DNA from 4 places in the Staphylococcus dromedarii genome. Region 2 is predicted to be linked to each of the others. Evidence: riboswitches for the same ligand, from Rfam matches in the RefSeq annotation. Region 2 holds a riboswitch; each other region holds the start of a gene.
The links. A riboswitch is a leader RNA that binds a small molecule or an ion and turns the genes downstream of it on or off. The one in region 2 is predicted to bind thiamine pyrophosphate.
Positions count from the first base shown of each region.

Region 1: it holds a riboswitch for thiamine pyrophosphate, as region 2 does, so the genes downstream of both, thiD (bifunctional hydroxymethylpyrimidine kinase/phosphomethylpyrimidine kinase) here and MUA88_RS03460 (ECF transporter S component) in region 2, are expected to answer to the same signal.
Region 3: it holds a riboswitch for thiamine pyrophosphate, as region 2 does, so the genes downstream of both, MUA88_RS01875 (thiamine phosphate synthase) here and MUA88_RS03460 (ECF transporter S component) in region 2, are expected to answer to the same signal.
Region 4: it holds a riboswitch for thiamine pyrophosphate, as region 2 does, so the genes downstream of both, thiO (glycine oxidase ThiO) here and MUA88_RS03460 (ECF transporter S component) in region 2, are expected to answer to the same signal.

Region 1 covers NZ_CP094718.1:1,678,123-1,684,342, reverse strand. The annotation lists gene fabZ (3-hydroxyacyl-ACP dehydratase FabZ) at 13-453, shown strand; gene MUA88_RS08365 (YwpF-like family protein) at 495-929, opposite strand; gene MUA88_RS08360 (single-stranded DNA-binding protein) at 1,120-1,479, shown strand; TPP riboswitch at 1,985-2,084, shown strand; gene thiD (bifunctional hydroxymethylpyrimidine kinase/phosphomethylpyrimidine kinase) at 2,162-2,968, shown strand; gene thiM (hydroxyethylthiazole kinase) at 2,968-3,774, shown strand; gene thiE (thiamine phosphate synthase) at 3,764-4,402, shown strand; gene yidC (membrane protein insertase YidC) at 4,491-5,360, shown strand; gene MUA88_RS08335 (HD domain-containing protein) at 5,423-6,073, opposite strand; gene cls (cardiolipin synthase) at 6,094-6,220, opposite strand, start outside.
Region 2 covers NZ_CP094718.1:702,052-708,271, reverse strand. The annotation lists gene MUA88_RS03475 (class I SAM-dependent rRNA methyltransferase) at 1-661, opposite strand, end outside; gene auxA (lipoteichoic acid stability factor AuxA) at 802-2,121, opposite strand; gene graF (glycopeptide resistance-associated protein GraF) at 2,388-2,519, shown strand; TPP riboswitch at 2,601-2,700, shown strand; gene MUA88_RS03460 (ECF transporter S component) at 2,834-3,409, shown strand; gene MUA88_RS03455 (ABC transporter ATP-binding protein) at 3,424-4,830, shown strand; gene MUA88_RS03450 (energy-coupling factor transporter transmembrane component T family protein) at 4,823-5,614, shown strand; gene purD (phosphoribosylamine--glycine ligase) at 5,765-6,220, opposite strand, start outside.
Region 3 covers NZ_CP094718.1:385,352-391,571, forward strand. The annotation lists gene MUA88_RS01865 (LysM peptidoglycan-binding domain-containing protein) at 149-1,033, opposite strand; gene MUA88_RS01870 (Bax inhibitor-1/YccA family protein) at 1,260-1,892, shown strand; TPP riboswitch at 2,027-2,136, shown strand; gene MUA88_RS01875 (thiamine phosphate synthase) at 2,232-2,828, shown strand; gene thiS (sulfur carrier protein ThiS) at 2,828-3,028, shown strand; gene MUA88_RS01885 (thiazole synthase) at 3,030-3,797, shown strand; gene MUA88_RS01890 (HesA/MoeB/ThiF family protein) at 3,797-4,798, shown strand; gene MUA88_RS01895 (YebC/PmpR family DNA-binding transcriptional regulator) at 4,875-5,588, shown strand; gene MUA88_RS01900 (ribonuclease FAU-1 family protein) at 5,981-6,220, shown strand, end outside.
Region 4 covers NZ_CP094718.1:2,150,857-2,157,076, forward strand. The annotation lists gene MUA88_RS10685 (hypothetical protein) at 218-892, shown strand; gene MUA88_RS10690 (DNA-binding protein) at 1,003-1,602, shown strand; TPP riboswitch at 1,684-1,786, shown strand; gene thiO (glycine oxidase ThiO) at 1,901-2,998, shown strand; gene MUA88_RS10700 (L-cystine transporter) at 3,081-4,472, shown strand; gene MUA88_RS10705 (NADPH-dependent oxidoreductase) at 4,523-5,278, opposite strand; gene MUA88_RS10710 (2-keto-4-pentenoate hydratase) at 5,412-6,188, shown strand.

The DNA of each region.
Region 1 (6,220 bases), 980 kb from region 2:
GGTTCATAAAAGATGGAAACTATTTTTGACTATAATGAGATTAAAAAAATTATTCCACATCGTCAGCCATTTTTGTTGATTGATAAAATTGTTGAATATGAAGAAGGCAAGCGCTGTGTAGGAATTAAGCAAGTATCAGGTAATGAGTCATTTTTCCAAGGTCATTTTCCTGAATATGCCGTGATGCCAGGTGTGCTGATTACAGAAGCATTGGCACAAACAGGCGCAGTCGCAATGCTGAACAGTGAAGAAAATAAAGGCAAAATAGCCTTATTTGCAGGAATTGATAAATGTCGATTTAAAAGACAAGTCGTTCCTGGAGATACATTAACACTAGAAGTTGAAATTACAAAGATAAAAGGGCCAATTGGTAAAGGAACAGCTAAAGCAACTGTTGATGGACAACTTGCATGTAGCTGCGAACTAACATTTGCACTTCAATCACCAGAATAAAATGATAAAAGCAAGAGAAAACGCCAGAAGTATGTTTATACTTACTGGCGTTCATCTTTAAGTCGAGGTTTCGATTGCATTTTACGACTGAAGGTTTTAATCAAGTCATCGCCTTCTAAACCTTCGTCAACAAGTTGTTCTAATAAGCTTTCTGCATATACTTGGCGTAGCGTATAAATATGGCATTCAAAGATAACTGAAATCTTATCTTTAAGCTGTGTAATATGTTTAATCGTTGCATCAAATAATGCTGGATCATTAGATGGACGTGTAATGACAACCCGGATATTGAGTAATTCGTTATTGTCCATGTAAGCGGTCATTTGCTCTTTATGGATATCTGAAATAACAATTTCAAGCAACCAACCTGTTCCCCGATCCTCTTTGTTTATAATGACGCCATCGATTAATTCATATTCAGTGACACTACTATTATCGGATACAATTTGAAATCGTACGGCTTTAAAAGTCTTCATGTCGCCATCATCCCCTAAAGTTTTTAAATTTTACATTTTTTTAATTAATCATTCTTATTATAACGCAAATTGTCATACTATTAGTGCTTAAAACGATAATTGTTCAATTAATATCATGAATTAAGCATGATAAATTAAAAGATGACAATTTGCCTTTTTATTTACTTCTATACTATCATACTTTCAGGAGGTGAAAATAATTAATCAAATTAAAGCAATTGGCACTGTCTCTAAAGCACCAAAGTATTATGAGAAGCCAGGCAGTTATTTTGTAACCTTTTTTCTTGCGGTTGAACGCAAATATAAAGAAAAAGGAAAGGCGCCTATCTATGACTACTTGAATTGTAAAGCATTTGTCCCTATTGCAATACAAATTGATCAAGAAGTTAGTCAAGGAGACACGCTCTCTATTGAAGGTTATCTCACGACACGTCGTTATCAATTTAATGACGAAAAACGTTTTTCAACTGAAGTTGTCGTTGAATCTGTTGAAAAACTTGAAGTCCCACCCCGTATTAACGCCAGCGACACCACTCTTGTCTCGTTTTAACATCCATTCCCTAAATATTTGTATCCACCACTTATTCATTATTTATGGACCACTCTCTAAATAATTCCTTAATCTCTTTTATTTGTTTTTTTAATTGAACGTTTCCGTATTATTAAAGGCGGGTTGCACAATGCGTAAGGCGTGGACCCGTCTTATACATATCACATCATGCAGAAGGCTGAATTAATAGTGATTTTAATAGATTCCCATATTTTGTTGAATCGCGAAGAGTAAGTGATTGATATGAGACGACACCTTATTGGCTTGTCACATATCAAAGAGGTACTACAACGAAACGAAATAGTGTTCTTAATTCTGTCGAAAAGTCCCAATCAAATGATATAGGCCATCAGTTAATTAATAGCGTATCTGTCTTGTTGTTATTTATGATTAGATTTTTAATAGGGAGGATTGGGCAAAAGCGAGATAAGAAATAATTTTGTTTGTATTTGTATTAATTTGAAAAAACAGAGTGAGTTTGCTAAATTTAAGTAAATTAATCATTGAAGACTACTAGGGGCGCCACTGGCTGAGATGAATGAAATTTCAAACCCTTTGAACCTGATTTGGATGATACCAACGTAGGGAAGTAGACAATAATGTATCAAGACAAAATGAACCGTCCTTGGTACCTCTGTGTAGTCTATATGAATTAAAAACAAAACACGGAGGTATTCAAATGATTCAAAAACCTAAGATTGCGTTATCGATTGCAGGAACAGATCCATCAGGTGGTGCAGGTGCAATGGCAGACTTAAAGGCATTCCATGCTTGTGGTGTTTATGGCATGAGTGCAATCACTAGCATCGTGGCACAAAACTCACTCGGTGTACAACATATTCATAACCTTGAACCTGCTTGGTTAGAAGAACAGCTAGAAAGTGTTTTTACAGATGAACCACCACATGCACTTAAGACAGGTATGATACCGACACCTGAGATGATGCAGATTATTCAACAGTATTTAAAAAAGATTGATATTCCATATGTAATCGACCCAGTAATGGTCGCTAAAAGTGGTGACTCACTTATGGCTGAACAAGTTCGAAATCAACTGAAAGAGACATTGTTACCTTATGCAGATGTTGCAACACCTAATATTCCAGAAGCAGAAGAAATTACAGGTTTCAAGATAGAAACAATGGATCAAATTCATCGTGCAGGAAACTTTTTCATTAATGAAATTGGTGCAAAAGGTGTCGTGATTAAAGGTGGTCATTTAGCAGGAGATGCGACGGACTATCTATTCACACGAGAAGGGCATTATGTATTTGAAGATGAACGTTATCCAACCGAACATACACATGGAACAGGATGTACATTTTCAGCAGTTATTACGGCGGAATTAGCGAAAGGGCGTTCTGTCTATGAAGCAGTTGCTAAGGCGAAAGAGTTTATTTCTTTAGCAATTAAGTATACGCCAGAAATTGGACGTGGCAGAGGTCCGGTGAATCACTTTGCATATCAAGCACAGAAAGGGTGGGATTAATGAGTGATTATCTAACGAGCGTACGTGAAGCACAACCACTTGTTATTTGTTATACAAACGATGTTGTCAAAAATTTCACAGCAAATGGTTTACTCAGTTTAGACGCAAGTCCTGCAATGAGTGAGGCACCTGAAGAAGCAGCAGACTTTTTTAAAGTAGCACAAGCATTACTTATCAATATTGGCACTTTGACACAACAAAGTGGTGAAGATATGTTAAAAATAGCGAAAGAAGCGAATCGACAAAATGTGCCGATTGTTTTAGATCCTGTTGCTGTGGGTGCCTCTCAGTTTAGAAAAGATTTTTGTCGCAAATTTTTAGAAGAAATACAGGTAACGGTCATTAAAGGAAATGCTTCAGAGATATTGTCATTAGTGGATGCATCTGCAACGATGAAGGGAACAGATAGTACCATTGAGGACGTACCTGTTGAAGCAGCTCGAAAAGCACATTTGAAATATGGTGCAGCAATTGTAATGACTGGAAAAACAGACATCATTGTTCAAGATGGACGTGTCTTCGCCTTAGACAATGGCACACCGTTACTTGTAAAAGTGACAGGTACGGGTTGTTTATTAGGCGCTGTGATTGCTAGTTTTTTAATGAAAGAAACACATCCTTCAATAGAAAAATTATCAGAAGCGGTATCATATTATACGATTTCTGCCGAACGTGCGGAAGTGAGAGCGGGTGCTGACTTACCGGGTACATTCTCCGTTGCCTTTTTAGATGCATTGAATCAAACGGCGACGGTAGCTTTTCAGCAAGAGATAAAAAAGAGAGAAGTGAAGAATGATGACATTTGATCGTAAACAATTACGTGTTTACTTTATTGCGGGGACGCAAGACGTAAAAAAAGGAAACTTAGATGACATCCTTGAATCAGCATTAAAAGCAGGTATTACGATGTTTCAATTCCGTGAAAAAGGGCCTTCAGCTCTGACTGGAGAGGCTAAAAAGGAAAAAGCATTAGCACTTCAAAAACTTTGTAAAGCCTATCAAGTGCCATTTATTGTCAATGATGATGTTGATTTAGCATTGGAAATTGATGCAGATGGTATTCATGTAGGACAAGATGATGCAGAAGTTCAAAGTTTTTATGCGCAAGCAGGGGATAAAATCATCGGTTTGAGCGTAAGTAATTTTGAAGAATATGATCAATCGGACCTAACACATGTAGATTATATCGGTGTTGGTCCTGTTTATAGAACACAATCAAAAAGTGATGCCAAACAAGCAGGTGGTATTGAAATGATTCGTCGTATGCGCCGCTATGATGAGGAAATTCCAATTGTTGCGATAGGTGGTATTACTGAAGAAAATATGGCTTCTATTATTAATAATGGTGCGGATGGGGTTGCAACGATTTCTTCAATTACACAAAGTGATAATATTGAAAGATCTGTGTCACGCTACTTGCATTATTTTAAATAAATAGACTTAAAAACAGAGAAATGTTTCCACCTCAATACGTTATATGATAAAATGACACTTATGTGAATAATAGTATAGAGGTGGAAAAATGAAGAACAAAGCGTTACTGGCCATGCTTTTAGGTGTCACACTATTCTTAGCTGGTTGTGACTATAGTAAACCTGAAAATCGTGATGGTTTCTTTTACAATACATTTGTACAACCAATGGACCGTTTAATTCATTGGTTGGGTCATCAATTAGATAATAACTACGGTCTTGCGATTATTATTATCGTATTAGTCGTACGTATTGTATTGTTACCATTGATGTTATCAAACTACAAAAACATGCATATGATGCGTGAAAAAATGAAGGTTGCAAAACCTGACATTACTGCAGTACAAGAAAAGGTTAAGCGTGCGCGTACACAAGAAGAAAAACTTGCAGCCAACCAAGAAATGATGGATGTTTACAAGAAATATGGTATGAACCCAATGTCTAGTATGATTGGTTGTTTACCATTACTTATCCAAATGCCGATTATTATGGGATTATACTTCGTCCTTAGATATCCAACAGGTGGCGGTATTACGAAGTACCCTGATTTCATGTGGTTCCAATTAGATAAGCCAGATATTTGGATTACATTAATCGCCGGTATTTTATATTTCTTACAAGCTTATGTATCTTTATCAAACATGCCACAAGAGCAAAGACAAATGGGTTATATGATGATGATCATGTCACCAATCATGATTATCTGGATCTCATACACATCAGCAGCCGCTTTAGGTTTATACTGGTCTGTATCAGCGGCATTCCTTGTTGTTCAAACATACTTTGCGAATGTGATTTATAGTAAAAAAGCAAAAGAAGAAGTAGCACCATTAATTGCAAAAATGGAAGCTGAGAAGAATCAAAACAGCAAGTCAGGTAAAAATACGAAAGTCGTATCTAAAAAGAAGAAAAAGAAATAATGACATCACATAAAACGCCCGTTACGGTATGCAAACAATGCATATTGTAACGGGCGTATTTTTTATAGGTCAGAGACTTCCCATTCATCAAAGAATTGTACGAGAAACTGTTCAAGAAATTGATGGCGTTGTGTAGCGATTTCTTTCGCTTCAGGTGTATTCATCAAATCTTTTAGTAATAACAATTTTTCATAAAAATGCTTGATAGCAGAAGGGGATAACTGATCAAGATCAACTGCATGATGACTAAGTGATTCTTTAGTTGCTTCACCAGTCCACATGGGTTCTTTGAAGTGGCCGGCGAATTGAAAGGTACGTGCAATGCCAATAGCACCAAGTGCATCGAGACGATCGGCATCTTGTACAATTTGTGCTTCGATTGTTTGAAGCTTACCGACCTGTTTTGTTTGACGAAAACTCATATGCTGAATAATATAGCGGATGCCCTCTTGATGTGTAGTTGTGACGTTTAAGTCGTCTAGAAATGTATTGAGTATCTGATAGGCTAGGTCAGGATCCACCAGTTTATCATCTACCGTGTCGTGCAATAAAGCCGCCATCTCAATCACATAATGATTCGCATTGGGATAAGATTTTGCAATTGTTTGTGCTAGATGATGTACACGTTTGACATGTGCTATATCGTGACCTGTTGTATCTTGTGCATGAATATCTTTCATATATTTCACTGCTGCTTTAATATGTGTTTGCATATTTTAACCTCTTCCATGCATTATAATATCCGTGATAAAAGTTGACTAATTGCCTCTTTAAATTTAATCCAAAGACCTCGATTTTTATAAGCTTCTTTTGTCAGTTCTGAAGAAAGTTTTAAATCTTTTTCAAAACTTTCTCGTACT
Region 2 (6,220 bases):
AATTAAGAACATGTCTTTCCGTACTATAATAGTCACGTATTTTTTTACGAACTTCTTTTTGATCTAAGAAAATACCTGTCATCGGTCCATCATCTAAATGGACGTTATAAAAAGTGAAGTTTTCTTCAATGACGATAGGAAATTCAGGTGCTTCCCCCATTACAAAGCCACCTTCAATATCTGAATCTTTAAAGCGTGTTTTTTCATAAATTGATGTATAGTCAAAAACAGACGTAGCCGCAGCAATGATATCATCACGAAAAGCATAGATACCACGTGAGTACCACTGAATTAAAAGATGGCCATTATAGTTATCGATTGTTAATCCACCTATGCCATCTCCTTCTCCATTCAATAATCGAAATGTATTTGTGCCATCAATATGATAATAATAGTCACGCTCTTGTTTTGCTGCTTCAAATAAATTTTCAAAAAATGCTTGATCAATATCTTCATTTTCATCGTATGACAAGACCCAACCAAGTCCTTTATGCTGATGACCGACATATCCAGTTGCGATATAAACGCCTTTATCTGTTTTAAGATGGAATACATCACCACTTTTCAACGATCTCTGTTGATAAATATCCTCTTCTTCAATCAGTGGATAGCCGTTGAAATATTTCGTTTCTTTCCCGCTATTTAAAATTGCTGTTTTCATTTTATCAGCCTTTCCTCAATGAATTCTTTTCTATCTTAACACGTGATTAGATCAGAAATCGATTTATGTAAAAGATTCCCCCTATCTTAATACTAAAAATAAAAAAGAGCGAGAGATTTCTCTCCCACTCTCTATCGTTCCTATTCTTTTGTCGCTGGTTGACGCAATTGCAATATGAAAGCAATCGTTGCTGGTATTAGCATCAATACGAGAATTGGTGTGATGAAAATAGATAATAACAATCCATGGAATAGAATCACAACATATTCTGTAATTAACTTAAAGAATAGAATACTAATCATAAACAATTGTAAATAGTAGTGCTTTCCTCTAAGCATAAATGTCACTGATGTCACAATGTATGCAATCGCAATGAGAAGTAGTAACAACAAACTGATCCACTCATAGACATACTGTGTTTGTGACAATTGCCAGTCACCTGATGCAAATAATGAGTTACGATTATTAAATTCAAGTAGTATGAAGAAAAATAAAATCACACCACATGCGATATTAACGTAAGCTCTCTTGAACCATTTTGGTCGTTTACGTAAGAAAGATGGAATATCATCTTCTTCAAGCTTCGTCCAACCAAACCATTTTTCTTTAATGTGATCTCTTTTCGTACGTATCTTTTCAATATTAATACTACGACGCGTACGGTGCGAAATATCATGCGTGAACTCAGATGTACGGTTTTGAATATCTTTAAACTGCACTTTAGACTGATCACTATATTGATATTTTTTGCTGCGTAAATATTGGCTGGCTGCCTCATCCAACTCTTCATGAAAGACAGGTAAAGAACGACGTAAAAACAAGAAGTTCCATATTGCCATTTGACCCAGTAGCCATAACACTAAAAAGAAAGTATTAATACTCAGCACATCAATGGGTGCTACTTCTCGTCCTTCAAGTCGTGAATATAACGCTAATTGTGTAAATACATAACTAATACCATATCCAAAAATCAACCACAAGTAGTGTTGCTTTCGGTGCAATGGATTAAGTTCATCTTTAAAAGTAATATAACCAATATGAATTAAAAATGGGAAAATAAAAATAAATGCTAAAATCCCATAGACTTGTGACATAAAAATTAATGTTAATACGAAGAAAATAATACCGATTAATAGGAAAAAGATCGATATGTCGTAATCAAATCGTGTTGTATTGGTTAAAACTCTTGCAATCACTAACATTAGAATCCCAAATGCCAGTATAATCAAACCACTCACTAATGGGAACTCTCCAATGTATTTACTCATTACACGGATAATCTCATGGAAAAAGGTCATGATAAAATCCCAAACATTATCAATACGAGATACATGATGTTTACCTGAGTTGAGTTGTTCAATAAGCGGTATATTTACGAAAATAATAATACTCAGCAATATTGCAAGCGCACCTATAATATAGGAATAAATCACTTCGGTGTACTTATTAAAAAAGGACATCCTCTCACCTCATAAATTATTATATATGAACAATTGTCTGATGTCTTTATAATTGATTAAATTCAGTCTCTAGTATGACTATAAATTTGTGATAGTCAAAATCATTTTAAATGTGTGTTAGTTAGATTAAACTCATCAACCGAATAATGAGAAAGTTGCTTTAGTCCTCCAATCATCCACATACTAAAAAAACTCCAAAAATCATGTTTAATAACCCATAGAACGGATATAGATAACTAACAATAAAATTAAAGGAGTGTTTTATCATGTCAGAAAAAGATTTAAAAAAAGCAGCTGAACAAGCTAAAGAAAAAGAAGAACAATTAAAAGATAAAGCTAATGAGGCAAAAGATGGTATCGATAAAACAAAAGACGATATCCAAAGCACGTTAGATTAATATTCTTATATCAAGTCAAGAGGCATTCATTCTCTTGACTTTTTGTTGTGAGACATGTACATTGTTTATATCAATTGAATACGCACGCACTAGGGGTGTGAGAACTGAGATGAGGAATATCCTCAAACCCTTTGTACCTGACCTAGGTGATACTAGCGGAGGAAAGTGTACGACGTTTATATTTAATATTTGCGGCAATGAGACGCACATTTATTTGAGTTGCTTACATAATAATAGTTATAGCCTCGTTCATAGATCGACGCATATCCCTACTCTAGGGGTGTGCGTTTTTATTTTTTAGGAGGTCCTTTACAATGAAAAAAGGCTTAACATTATCAGACATACTCGTGACAGTTCTAGTCTCTGTCATTTTCGGTGTGGTTTACAACATTTGGTGGGTAGTTACTAAAACGATTCAGCCATTAGGTTTACAAATTGACCAACTTTTATACGGTATGTGGTTCGCAGCAGCCGTTGTAGCATATCTTATCATTCCTAAAATGGGGATTGCATTACTTGCTGAGTTTGCAGCTGGTGCTGGTGAGACAATTATGATGGGTCGTTTTGATATTCCAACGATTGTCTATGCGCTTTTACAAGGTCTCGCTTGTGAGCTTGTTTTTGCAATCGTTCGCTATCGTTCACGCTCATTTATGATTGCACTTTTAGCAGGTTTATCAGCTGCACTCATTAGTTTACCAATTGACTGGTATTATGGTTATTTAGGTGAGGTTGCACAATGGAATCTTATCCTCTATATTGTCTTCCGTATCATTAGTGGTGTCGTACTTGCAGGTGCCTTTCCATATTATCTAGTCAAAGCACTTGATCAGACAGGTGTCACTAAGTTATTCAGACCAGCATCTAAAGACGACTATGATTCCTTATAAGGAGAGAACATACATTGCTTAAAGCAAAAAATCTACGCCTAAAATATCCAAGTGCAACCACTAAAATATTTGATGGTCTCGATATCGAAATCAAAGATAAAGAAAAAGTACTCTTACTTGGGCCATCTGGCTCTGGTAAAAGTACGCTACTCAATGTATTAAGTGGCATTGTACCTGATCTCATTGATTTACCAATGAAGTATGATGAATTGGAGGTAGCTTACCATGCAGGTGTCATCTTCCAAGATCCAGACTCTCAATTCTGTATGCCACAAGTGAACGAAGAACTCGCGTTCATACTAGAAAATCAACAAGTGCCTCAAGAAGAGATGGATGAACGTATTCATGATGCACTTAAAAAGGTACAGCTTGATGTCAATCCCAAACAATCTATTAATCAATTAAGTGGTGGCATGAAACAAAAACTAGCCATTGCTGGTACGTTATTAATGGAAGCAGACACTTTGTTCTTGGATGAACCAACTGCGATGTTAGATATCGAAGCAACTCAAAATCTGTGGGACTTACTCAAAGACTTATGGGCCGATCAAACGGTATTAATCGTAGAACATAAAGTGGCGCATGTTTGGGATTACGTTGATCGTGTTATTCTCATGGATCATCACGGTCGCATCATTCAACAAGGTACGCCAGACATGATATTAGCAAATTTTGAGGACGTATTAACGGAATATGGTGTATGGCATCCTCATGCATGGGACTCCGCGCCTCCTCCAACACATACTAAAGATACATCATCACAAAGTTTCCATTTTAAATACAAAGATGGTGCTATCCAACGTAGTAAAAAAATGCTCTATCATGTTCCTGAGCTTGAAGTTCATCCAGGTGAATGGTTAACAATCACTGGCAAAAATGGAACGGGCAAAACAACGTTATTCGAATCAATGATGCAATTGATTCCTTATCAAGGGAAAATGCAATGGAATCAACAGACATTAAAAAAAGTACGTGATGCTGCCAGTCATATATATTTGGTTTATCAAAATCCAGAACTCCAATTTATTCAAAACAGTGTTTACGATGAAATCTTTGTGAACTATGAATACATGGATCCGCAACATGCTGAGGAGCAAACGAAGGCAATGCTAGCACTACTTGATCTCGCGCATGTTTCGAAACAACATCCTTTCGAGCTTTCAATGGGACAAAAAAGACGCCTGAGTGTCGCAACTGCATTAAGTACCAATGCAGATGTCATCTTACTCGATGAACCTACATTTGGATTGGATAGTCATAATACGTTTAAATTAATTACACTATTCCAAGAGCGCGTTGCAAAAGGTCAAACGATTATCATGATTACACATGACCCACATATTATTGAACGCTACCCATCACGACATTTTGAAGTGTCAGATGGCATGTTGCATGAATTGGAGGTGCCATCACATGATTGAATCGTGGAAAACGCGTCATACTTTTATGGATAACGTCAATATTGTGACAAAGCTCTTCCTAGCTGTTGCTTTGTTCTTCTTCATTATTTTTGTTCATAACTTTGATGTCATGTTATATTTGGCACTTTTCATGCTTGTCTTTTTACTTTGTGTTGCAGGCACAAAATGGAAAGTCGTCGCTTCATTTGTAATGATGGCTACGTTCTTTGCACTGACTTCATCATTATTTATGATTTTTTATGGTAATGGGACCCACGTGTTATTAGAATTTGGCTTTGTCAAAATTAGTGTTGAAAGCTTAGTCAGAGGTTTACATCTTGCTCTAAGAACCATCGTCATCAGTTACTTCGGATTATCCATTGCGTTCACATCGCAAGTCATTATGATTTTCTACAGTCTTATGCAACATCTCAAAGTACCACCGAAAGTTGCTTATGCCTTTATGGCTGCATTTCGTATGATTCCGTTAATGATTGAATCTGTATTCCAATTACGCAATTCACTCAAAATGCGCTATCAAATGATTAGCAACAAAAACTATAGTGGTTTTAAAAGATTTAAACATCTCTTGATTCCTCTACTTAGTCAAAATATACGAAAAGCACACCGTCTTGCTGTGGCAATGGAAAAAAAAGGATTTCATGATGGGAAGCGTACCTACTACTATCATGTCCCATTCAGCTATCGTGACCTTTTACTAATCGTTATCATGCTAGGCATCATTACATTAGCATTTACCAGTGCAAGTTATCTACCGATTACAGGTATTTTAGATGCACGTTAGTCAATCATAATCTATCATTTGCGTTTTCACGATCTCGAGGATGTGAAAAGGCGTGATAAACAAGTAAGCATACCTTTCCCGTTTATCGTATGCTATCGAACATAAAAAGATGATTTGGAAACTTACCACTTCCAAATCATCTTTTTTGTATTATAATGCTTTGTTTGCAATATCTTTACGATAGAATAATGCATCACTCTTAACTTGTTCCACACGTCGATATGCCTCACGTTGTGCATCTGCAATTGTATCGCCTTCACCAATGGCTAAGATCACACGTCCGCCTGCATTGACATAAGATGTACCGTCATGTTTTAATCCACTCACAAAATAATGATCAATATCTGATTCAAAACCAGTGACCACATGCCCTTTTTCATAAGCATTTGGATATCCTTTCGAGGCTAACATCACGCCGACGACTGAATCTTCTTTCCAAGACATATTAATGGGTTCTCTTGCCTCTAGCTGTATGATATGTGCCATTAGATCACTTTCCATACGTGTCAGCAATACTTGGGCTTCTGGATCACCAAATCGTGCATTGAATTCAATCACTTTCGGTCCTTCTTCTGTTAAAATCGCACCGATATAAAGGAGACCAAA
Region 3 (6,220 bases), 320 kb from region 2:
ATAAAAATGTCTCAATCCTTTTTTGTATATATAGCATGAAAGATTAACTTAATAAAGTGGAAAAGTTTAACATGTTCTCAGAATTGAATCAGTTTATCCAAAAAAGAAATTGGGACGCTATCTATCGGTATCCCAACTTCTTTATATATTAATGAATATAATTATATGAATTTGAAAGTGAACCTGGTACAGTACGGTAACCTACTTGACCGGGTGCTGTATTGTAGTTCATTTCTGATACTAAGACACTGTTATCTGGATTAACGCGTTCAACGTAAGCAACATGACCTACAGCGCCTTCAGTTGTTTGCATAATCGAACCAGCTTGAGGCACGTTGTTTACTGTATAACCATCGGCTGAGGCAGCACCTGCCCAATGATCTGCATTCCACCAATATGTGCTAATAGGTTGTCCAGTTTCAGCACGACGATTGAAAACATGCCATGTGCATTGTCCCCAAGTGTATAAGTTTTGGTGGTTGAATGATGGTGATTGATTCGCAGTGCTTGTTTGTGCGACTGTTGTTCCATTACCGGAGCCTACAGCTGTTGCATTTGAGTATGAAGCAGTTGCAGTGCTTGTATTTGATTGACTTGGAATTTGTAAAGATTGATTTGGATGAATTAAGTAGCCAGACATACCGTTAGCATTCATCAAATCTTGAACTGTTACACCGTATCTTGCTGCAATGATGTCTAAAGATTCACCTGCAACAACTGTGTGACCATTGCTTGACGACTGTGAAGATGTGGCAGGGGATGTTGATGTATTATATTGTGATGTATTTTGGTTTTGAGTAGTGTACTGTCCTGAAGTGGCACTAATTGATAGTGTTTGACCAGGGAAAATCATATTATTTGTAAGCCCGTTAGCTTGTTTAATAGCTTCAACTGTTGTGCCATATTGTGCTGCTACGTCCCATAAAGAATCACCAGCTTGTACGGCGTGTTGTGTAGAAGCTTCTGCATCTTGGTGAGCAAGGACTGCTGCAGCACCAGAAGTAACGGTTAATGCAAGTGCAAATTTTTTCAAAGTGTTTCCTCCTTATGTATTCAAAAGAATCTTATTTTTTCTACAATTATCATCTTATACATAATATCAAACATTATTTTAAATTTGTGAAATGTTACAAACATGTAATGAATTTAAAATGTTTATTAATCCCTCACTCATAAATAAAGTGCTGTGAGATAAAATAGACATATGTTAAAGTAAATGTTACATTCAATCACATTAGTGTAATATAAAGGAGATTTTTATGAACGAAAGTACAAAACAACAATCGTCTTATCATAAACGCTATGGACAAGTTTGGTTATTTTTCATGTATTATTGGTTAATATTTGGTATTTCAGTATATTTTGGCCAATACCTACCAGCAGAATGGCGCCAACCGATGTCTATTGGGCTCGCTATGTTAATTTTAATCACAATGGTTTTGCAGCGTGCACGTTTTAGTGGGCCTATTATTTCACACATTTATACAATTGTAGCAGGATTGCTTTCTTATGCGACATTCATGTATTCATTAGCAAATCTAGGTGGTCAAACCTTTTTAATGATTGTGTCATTGGCTGTTACAGGATTTGTTGTATTTGGTATACTTGGATTTTTTGTCATTCGTGATGCATCGGGTATGGGGAAATATTTATTTGTAACACTTATTGCGCTCATCTGTATGAGTATTGTAGCTTGGATATTCCACGTTCCAATGTTATATACTGTTATTTCAGTAGTAGGATTAGGACTTTTCTTGCTATATACGCTATATGATTTCAACAGATTAAAGCGTGGTGCTTTTGCTCCAAGAGAGATGGGATTTAACCTATTCTTAAACTTATTCCGTATTATTCGTCATGCATTAAACTTGGCCCAAACAATGAGAAGATAATAACATCTTAATTTATATAGATTATCTTTAAATATATTTAAGGTCTACAATTTTAAAATGCTTTTTAGAATATATTGAATTATGATGCACTTTTTAATATCATGACATTAGAAAGATTAAAAATTAAATATCAAATGATCCACTGGAAGTGCCATAAGAGACGATGGCTGAGATTGAAACGTATTTCAAAATTCCTGAACCTGATCCAGTTAGTACTGGCGTAGGAAAGTGGTTTTGCTTACGTATAAATTGTGAAGCTGCTTTTCTACTATTGTGTGGAAGAGTAGCTTTTTTATTTTGCAATACAGGACAAGTGGCATTTGAAAAAGGAGGCGTTACATGATTATTGCAGTGACACCTTATGATGTGTTGACAGCTAAACATATTGAACGTTTAGCAATGATAGAACCTCAAATTGACGGCGTGTTACTAAGGACACCCATGTCCAAAAAAGCTTTAGCAGAATGGATAGCATTATTACGACTTAGAGAATTTCCTAAGTCCAAAATCATCATTCATTCCGACATTAAATTAGCCAAAGATATGGGGATTCGACAATTGCATTTTAAAGAAGGTGACCCAATCGCATATCAACTAAAAGCAGAGAGTCCTGAATATCGTATTAGTATGTCTGTTCATAGTATTTCAGCAATTATTGAAGCAAAGGCGCATCATTTAGACTTTGGCATATATGGTCATGTGTTTCCTTCCGCATCAAAGCAAGGTAAGACGCCACGAACAAATGAAGAAATAGAATTGGCGATATCAGGAAGTTGGCCACTTGTTGCGATAGGTGGCGTAGATATTAAAACTGTAGAAGAAATTCACTCAGATTTTGTAGGGATAGCATGTATTCGTAGTGCATTTGATACATCAGTTCCAGTATTTGAAGAAATGGTGCAGAAGTGGCATCAGAAAAAGGAGGGAATGACATGATTGAAATACAAGTGAATGGTGAACGACAACAATTTGAATCAGACACAACGATCCAAGATGTATTGGATCATTTTGGTATTGAAGCAAAACGCATGGCAGTTGAACATAATGAAACGGTTGTGAAACGTTCAGAATGGGCATCGACTTATGTGCGACCAGATGATCGTTTAGAATTGTTAGAATTTGTAGGAGGCGGATAAAATGTTTAATATTGGAAATTTAAAATTTAACTCAAGATTATTTTTAGGTACGGGAAAATTTGATAATGAGCAGGTTCAAAGTGAAGCAATTGCTGCATCTGGAACAGAGGTATTAACATTTGCAGTACGACGTATGCATTTATATGATCGTGAACTACCAAATCCACTCGCAAATGTTGATTTAGAGCAATTTATTACTTTTCCAAATACAGCAGGGGCGAAAACGGCAGAGGAAGCGGTGCGTATTGCTGAATTAGCAAATGAAGCAGGTGTCTGCGATATGATTAAAGTAGAAGTCATTGGTGATGACGATACCTTATTGCCAGATCCTTTTGAAACGTATAAAGCATGTGAAATTCTATTAGAAAAAGGTTATATTGTTTGTCCATATATTTCAGATGATGTTGTTTTAGCCCAACGTTTAGAAGCGTTAGGTGTGCATGCAATCATGCCGTTAGCGTCTCCAATCGGAACAGGAAGAGGAATTAGTAACCCGCTTAATTTGCGTTATATTATTGAAAAAAGTAAAGTGCCGGTTATCGTTGATGCAGGTATCGGATCAGCAAAGGATTGTGCAGAAGCAATGGAACTTGGTGCAGATGCTATTTTATTAAACTCTGCAGTTTCACGCGCAAAAGATCCTGTGAAGATGGCAGAAGCGATGAAAAAAGGAATTGAAGCAGGACGTTTAAGCTATGAGGCAGGACGTATTCCGATTAAATATAATGCAGTACAATCTAGCCCATCAGAAGGATTAGGCTTCTTATAATGACACGTTATGATAGACAGATAAAATATGCCCATTTTGGTCAAGAAGGACAACGAAAACTTCAAAACCTTCATGTGATTGTCATGGGGGTTGGTGCACTAGGCAGTGGTGTGGCAGAACAATTGGTACGCAGTGGTGTAGGGCGAATAACAATTGTGGATAAAGATATTGTGACGCTGTCTAATTTACACAGACAAAGTTGTTATGTAACAGCAGATGCTGAAGCAATGCTTCCGAAAGTAGTAGCATTAAAGCAACATTTAAATGCGATGAATCATGAAGTGGAAGTTGTAACCTATAATCAAGAAATAACTGCACAAAACATTTTAAGTCTGTTAGAACAAGTCAACCCCGACATGGTATTAGATGGTATGGATACATTTAAGATGCGCTATTTATTGAATGAAGCAACGAGAAAATTGAAGATTCCTTATATATATGGTGCAGTAGTAGGAAGTCAAGTGAGTGTACTACCTGTTCATGATGAAGGACCTTGTTTGCAGTGCATCATGCCAGAAATGCCAGAAACAATGGAGCGTTGTGAAATTAATGGGGTATTACCTCCTGCAGTACACATGGCATGTAGCCTCATTGTTGCAGAAGTTTTTCATTATATTATGCACGGATCATTAACAAGTCATATGACGACGATTGATGTATATACGCATAAGATGCGTACGGTAGATGTGTCAGAATTGAAAGAACCAGATTGCTTAGTATGTGGACAAAAGCAATATCACCATTTAACACAAAAAGACTCCGGGCAAGTACGTGAATTGTGCGGGGGTGTATATCAATTTCGACTTCCACAAGAAATTTTTGATGCGCCTTTGAAGTCACATGTGCGCGTTGGGTTGGAGAACCCATATGTGAAGCGATTAATGGTGGATGTATATGATATGACCTTATATCAAGATGGGCGTTTATTAGTGTATGGTGCGGAAAGTGTTGGAGTAGCTGAAACGATACGTGAATCTTTATTTATAGAGGATGATATTTGACACATGTTGCTTTCAAATAAAAATACCATGTATAATAAAGGGTAGTCTAAAAAGCAATTGAAAGCGAGATGGAAGAATGGGACGTAAATGGAATAACATTAAGGAGAAAAAAGCACAAAAGGACAAAAATACAAGCCGTATCTATGCAAAATTTGGTAAAGAAATTTATGTAGCGGCCAAGTCTGGTGAACCGGATCCAGAATCAAACCAAGCATTAAAGTTTGTGTTAGAGCGTGCCAAAACCTATTCTGTACCGAATCATATTATTGATAGAGCCATTGATAAAGCAAAAGGTGGCGGCGATGAGAACTTTGACGCTTTACGCTATGAGGGCTTTGGTCCAAGTGGTTCAATGTTAATTGTGGATGCTTTAACAAATAATGTAAATCGTACAGCATCTGATGTGCGTGCTGCATTCGGTAAAAACGGCGGTAACATGGGTGTATCAGGATCTGTTGCGTATATGTTTGATCACACAGCAACATTTGCGTTTGAAGGTTATGATGCAGATACTGTGTTAGAACAATTGATGGAACAAGATATTGATGTGCGTGATGTGATTGAAGAAGGTGGTCTTACTATTGTATATGCAGAGCCTGATCAATTTGCATCTGTACAAAAAGCATTACGTGATTTAGGTGTTCAAGATTTTGAAGTGGCTGAATTAGAGATGTTACCACAATCGGAAGTTGAATTATCAGGTGATGATTTAGCGAATTTTGAAAAACTTGTTGATGTATTGGAAGACCTTGAAGATGTACAACATGTTTTCCATAATGTTTCATTGTAATTGACGGAAGAGTCGTTAATAAACTGAATATCATAAATAATACTTAGGTGACCTGACTGTGTATCTTAATGATATTGGAATAGGTTGCAAATATAGTGAATAATAAGTGAGTGTCGTACACCCTTTCTTATCATGATAAATTTTGATAAGAGAAGGGTGTCTCTTTGAGCTGAGAGATAAAATAATTACAAGTCAAAGGTCAAAAACATAAGTAGCTATTTTAACTTAACATATAACTATTGAAATACTATTTCTTAGAGTGAAGATAAAATTTTATGATTATTTTATAAAAGTTTTATACATATGACGTGTTCCTTAAGTTGACATGAATGCTCGAACGAGTGACAGTGGTCTATTAATTTTATATAATGAACAAAAGGAGGATGGTGGCTGTGAAAGTAAAATATATCGATAAACGTCACTGGCGTCGCCTCTTAGACCGTGATTATATAGAAGTGAAAGTGAACAATAATAAATTTAAGGGGATTATTGGCTTAATTACAATTAATAAAGTGAGAGAGCCATTAGAAGTAACAGTGGTCGGTAAGAAGATGGTTGTTGCCGATGAACAGTATCAGTGGCTACAAATTGTACCTGAGAAAAAACGTTATAGTTTGACGGTCATGTTCAAT
Region 4 (6,220 bases), 750 kb from region 2:
AGATAGGTACGCTATGCGATTGAAATAGTGCTTTAAATATTGCCGTATTCTTTTGTAGTTACATTTTTAAGCAACATCAACTGTCATAAAAACTTTTGAATATGTTCTATCACACTCGAGCCGTACATGCTGCTCGAATGTTTTTATATGGTTTCTCATATATATTTAGTAGAATTGATTATGCTATACTAAAGCCATTACAAAGAGGTGATAGACTATGGAATTTATTCAAATTAAATCAACACAAGATCAATGGTATCAACCTACATTAGACTTTTATTTAGGAAAGTTAGACGATCTTGTCACTGAAGATGAGTCCGTCTTTGTTCAATCACTCAAAACGGAAAAGACGAAAAATGATTACGTCTTCTTAGTCGGTATTGAAGATGACCGTGTTGTTAGCTTTGCCACTGCACATTATGAAGCAACGACAAATGCTGGCTTTATTATTTATTTACTTGCAGAGGAAGGCCCTCAACGCGAATCGTATCTTGAAGCAACACTTCATCAAACTGAGACAAACATCAACGCTCTGGCTCAACAACTTCATGGTCGTGATGTTAACTTCTTTATGTTCGAATCTACTTTTGAATCACCAGATGTAGATTCAAAAACAGCAGACGACATTGCATTTCGTAGACGTTTCTTAACGCAGCAAGGATTTGAAAAGCAAACGAAGCTTTCATATATACAACCATCACTTAACCGCAATGGAAAACCTGTCCCATTAGATTTATATATCAAGACAAATATTCCTTTAACAAAAGATATCTATGGAGCAAGCATCAAATCTTGCTATATCCTCAAGTATGTCTTCGCAAATAGACTGCCACGCAAAGTGATCTATCCGTTGCTTGTGAAGATGGACCTACGAAAAGAACCGAGTGCATAAGCTCTTGAAATCGGTCCATAAAGTCGCTACAATAAAGAGGAGGTAAGACTGAAGGGTCACTGAACGAACACTGACAGTCGTCTAAATTGTAGGAGAAAGGATCCGATGATATGCTAACAAAAGAATTCGCACAAAAGTCTGGCTTAAGCGAAAAGCAAGTCCGAAAAATTGTTCAGCATCTTGAAGAACGTGGTTACCATTTAGGTAAAACAGAATACCGTGGACGTGAAGCGACTGACTTCAAAGAAGAAGATATTGAACTTTTCCAAGAGATTGCAGAGCGTGTTGGACAAACAAATAGTTACGAGCTTGCATTTGAAGAACTTGAGAAGGAAAAAGACTTTTTACAAGTGATTGTAAAGGAAGACTCACAACAACTTCCTGCTGATCAACAACTTTCTAACTTGTTCAATGAGTTGCATAATGAAATCAATCAAATGCGTGAAGAACGCCAAATTCTTGGTCAAATGGTGACACAAGTACATCAACAACAAGAAGCACTCTCTCAATTACACAACAAGTTAGAAGAACAACTTAAATCAAATAGTGCATCAATGGAAGCATTGACAGAAGCACAAAAACAACAAACTGAACAACTTGGTACAACACAAAAACATATTGAATCACAAATCGAAGGACAAAAAGCGTTAGCACATACAATTGAACGCAATGAGAAAAAAGGCTTTTTACAACGCTTGTTCGGCGGTTAGAACAATAGAGATAAGACATCAATTTTGTGTTGGGAGCCAATAAATACGCTCCCAACCTTTGTCTCGCTCTCTTAAAATTAAATAACATGCTAGGGGTGCTCGAAGTGAGCTGAGAAAGATTGACTCTTAACTCTTTGAACCTGATATGGTTAATACCATCGAAGGGAAGCAATGATCTGTCACGCGTTTCACAACGCAAATACAACGTTCTATCATATCATTGACGCTCGCATTTTATGTGACTCAATTTCAATCATACATGTCAACTTCCTGCATCCCACATGCAGGAGGTTTTTTTATGTTACAGACAGTTATTATCGGAGCTGGTGTCATGGGGCTATCTATTGCCAGACAACTGAACCCTCAAAATCGGCACATTCATATCATCGATCGCTCCACACCACGTATGAATGCATCTTACGCGGCTGGTGGTATGTTGGGGGCACAAAATGAGTTTTTTGAAGATACACCTTTGTACCATTTGGCTATGGAAAGTCGTGCCATGATGCCAGCAACAGCACAACAACTTTTAAAAGAAACAAATATGGATATTGAATTACAATCTCACGGGCTAATCAAAGTGGCGACGACACCACAAGACATTCCAGCAGTTGAAAAACAATTTGCTTTCCTAGCACAACAAGACCATGAGATTTATCAATTAACACCTGAACAATTACGTCAACGTTTCCCTTATTGTGATACGGCGTCTTGCGCTGCGTTCAAAATACATGATGACGGTCAAATCAATGCCAACCTATATACGCAAGCTTTGTTACAATCTGTCTCAAAACGTGCGCATATTGATCTACACTTACATACAGAAGTGTTACATATCACGCAACAGGCATCACATTATCAAATCACAACTTCTAAGGGAACATTTAATGCAGATGAATTAATTATTGCAGCTGGTGCTTGGAGTGGGGAATTGTTACATCAACTTGATATTCACCTTCCGACACACCCTGTCAAAGGAGACGTAAAACTAATCGCCTCTTCTTATAAAGGACTGAAGGAAACTATTTTTAATATGAATGGTTGCTATATCGTTCCTAAAAAACCAAATCGCTATCTTATTGGGGCAACTTCAGAACGAGATAATTGGAGTACCCAGAATAAAGAGGAAAACCTGCAATGGTTAGATCGCGAAAGCCAACTGATGATTCCACAACTGCGAGAACATCATGTCATTAAAACTTGGACAGGCATTCGACCAATCACATCGAATGAAGTACCGATTATGGGGGCACTTCGCGATAATCTTTACATCTCTACCGGACATTATCGAAATGGTATCCTGCTCTCCCCTATTGTTGGCGAACGTATGGCACAGCTTATTGATGGAGATGCTAGGGCAGCAACTCAATTAAGACCTTTCTCCCCTATAAAATAAGAATTTCATGCACAAGGGTTGATTTTAACAGCACTTGCCATTATCCTTATAATACAAGTCGGAATTAGAAGGGAGCGTCAAAATGTCTTTATTTTTAATCATACTTAATTTAATTATCTTTGCTGGGTTCATGATTGGACTATGGGTGATGGCGAAGAAACACGTTAAATTCCCAACACGTGTCTTTGTTGCCCTCGGTCTTGGTATCGTACTCGGGATTGTCGTACAACTCCTTTACGGTGCAGACAGCAAAATAACAACACAAACAACTGAATGGATTGGTATCATTGGTAATGGATATATTTCCCTCTTAAAAATGATCGTTATTCCATTAGTATTTATTTCAATTATTGCAGCATTTACAAAAATCGACCTTGGTGAGAAGTTTGCCAAAATGGGCGGTTACATCTTCATGTTTTTAATCGGTACTGTTGCCGTTTCAGCCATTGTCGGAATTGCCTATGCGATGTTATTTGGCCTAGATGCATCAACGATTGATTTAGGCCAAGCTGAAAATGCACGTAGTTCAGAAATTACACAAACGGCAAAAGACTTAACAGCAACGACATTGCCAGCACAAATTTTAGAATTACTCCCTGCAAATCCATTCTTAGACTTTACAGGGGCGCGTGCGACTTCAACAATCGCAGTCGTTATTTTTGCTGCGTTTATTGGTTTTGCTTATTTACGTGTTGCACGTAAACAACCTGAAAATGGCCATGTATTAAAACGCGGTATTGATGCCGTGTACTCACTTGTTATGGCCATCGTAACTTTTGTATTACGCTTAACACCTTATGGGATCTTAGCGATTATGTTAAACACATTGGCAACAAGTGACTTTGCAGCGATTTGGACACTCGGTAAATTTGTTATCGCATCTTATGCTGCATTAATCACAATGTATATTATTCACTTGCTCATCTTATTGGTTTTAGGTGTTAACACAATCCAATATGTGAAGAAAACAGCAGAAGTGATGCTATTTGCCTTCACTTCACGTTCAAGCGCAGGTACATTACCACTTAACATTCAAACACAAACGAATCGTTTAGGCGTTCCACAAGCGATTGCAAACTTCTCAGGTTCTTTCGGTTTATCTATCGGTCAAAATGGTTGTGCCGGTATTTACCCTGCAATGCTTGCCATCATGGTAGCACCAGTTGCAGGTGTTGAGATTGACCTACAGTTCATCGCAACACTTATCATCGTTGTGATCATCAGTTCATTTGGTGTAGCAGGTGTCGGTGGTGGTGCAACATTTGCATCTATCCTCGTACTTTCTGCATTAAACTTACCAGTCGGTCTTGCAGGTGTTCTTATTTCAGTCGAACCTTTAATTGATATGGGACGTACAGCATTAAATGTTAATGACTCAATATTAGCCGGAACAGGTACAGCAAAATTAACAAAACAATTGGATGAAGATGTCTTCAATGACAATCAATATGACGAGCTAACAACAAGTCATTAATCATCCAAAAACACCACATACGCACTCTTGCGCATGTGGTATTTTTTTGGCTATATTTTATTGAATCCTGACTCTTGCAACCAATCTCTCATCTCTAAGCGCTGTTTACTACTCATAAAGTTCGCGACTTGTTCTGACCATGTTTCTGTTCGGCGTCCATCCGTTCTTTCTTTATAATAATCAGATACCGTTTGATCATATGCTGCTAAATGTTGGCGTGCCTCATCACGATCATTGTTATACGTATCCACATGAAAGACATGCTCTAATGGCAATCGTGGTTTAGGCGAGCCATTCTCATCATCTGCCGGTACACCTATTGCCATACCAAATATTGGGAAAGTATGCTCAGGTAAGTCTAAAATTTCACGAACACGTGCCACATCATTGCGTAGTGATCCTAAGTAAACAATGCCGTAGCCCATATCCTCTGCTGTTAACGCAATATTTTGAGCCATCAATGACGCATCCACCGTCCCAACTAACAAGCCTTCCGCAGATTCAAAACTTGTCGACATGTTCTTTCCTTGTTGTTCACTCACAAGATCATGTCTATTGTAGTCAATGACGAATACTAACAAGTAGCCATTATCTAACACATGCGGTTGTCCCGATACTTCTTTTAAAGCCATTTTCTTTTCAACATCTTCTACACCAATCACAGACGTCGTTTGCAGATAGCTTGATGTTGATGCCATCTGACCTGCCTCAATCAACTTTGCGACTGTTTCACGCGTTAATGTTTCCGCTTTAAACTTTCTCACTGAGTGATGTTGCTTTGCTAAATGATATACATAATCTGACATTCGTTTCACTCCCCTATTCTTTATTTTTATGTTATCAAATGACACCTTAAAACGCATGTACACTGCACACTTGATTCTTGAATCACAAACCTTTATCATAAAAGTATCAATTTTCTGACAAAGGAGTGTCTTTATGACTCAAACATCGCAACAATTAGCAGAGCAAGTTTTTCAAGCTTATAAAACACATCAACCTATCCCTTTTCTCAATCCTGAAGAAAATGTAGATGAGGTTTTAGGCTATCAAACACAGGATGCACTTATTGCACAATTAAAAGAACATCATCAGACAGATGTGGCAGGATATAAAGTAAGTATGACAAGTGCAGAAACACAAGCATATGCAAATACACATGAACCTGCCTATGGTACATTACTTAAAACAGTCATTAAACAAAGCGGTGCAACTGTCAAATTAGGAGAGATGTTTGCGCCATTAATCGAGCCCGAATTGGTATTTGTCGTTACAGAAGACTTGCCTTCTGACCCAAGCGTTGAGGATGTCCTCAATCATTCACAGTTAGCACCAGCTATTGAAGTCCCTGATGCGCGCTATGAAGATTGGTTTCCAAACTTTACATTAGGTGACTTATTATCCGATAACACAGCAACTGGACTTGTCGTTGTTGGAGAACCTGTCGCACAACTAGATTATGACAAACTTGGTGCAGTCACAATGTCATTGAAACACAATGGTTCAGAAGTCAAAACAGGTGTCGCATCTGAAGTATTAGGTAACCCTGTTAAAGCCGTACAATGGCTCAGTCAAAAGTTAGCAAGCCATGGTAAGTCACTTAAAAAAGGCGATGTCATCTCGTCTGGTACTTTCATCCCACCTATCAAGGCAGAAAAAGGCACTTACACAGTTGACTACAAAGATGTGGGTCAAGTCACTGTAACATTTGAATAAAGCATATAACCATGTGTAGAGAAGTCATTAAA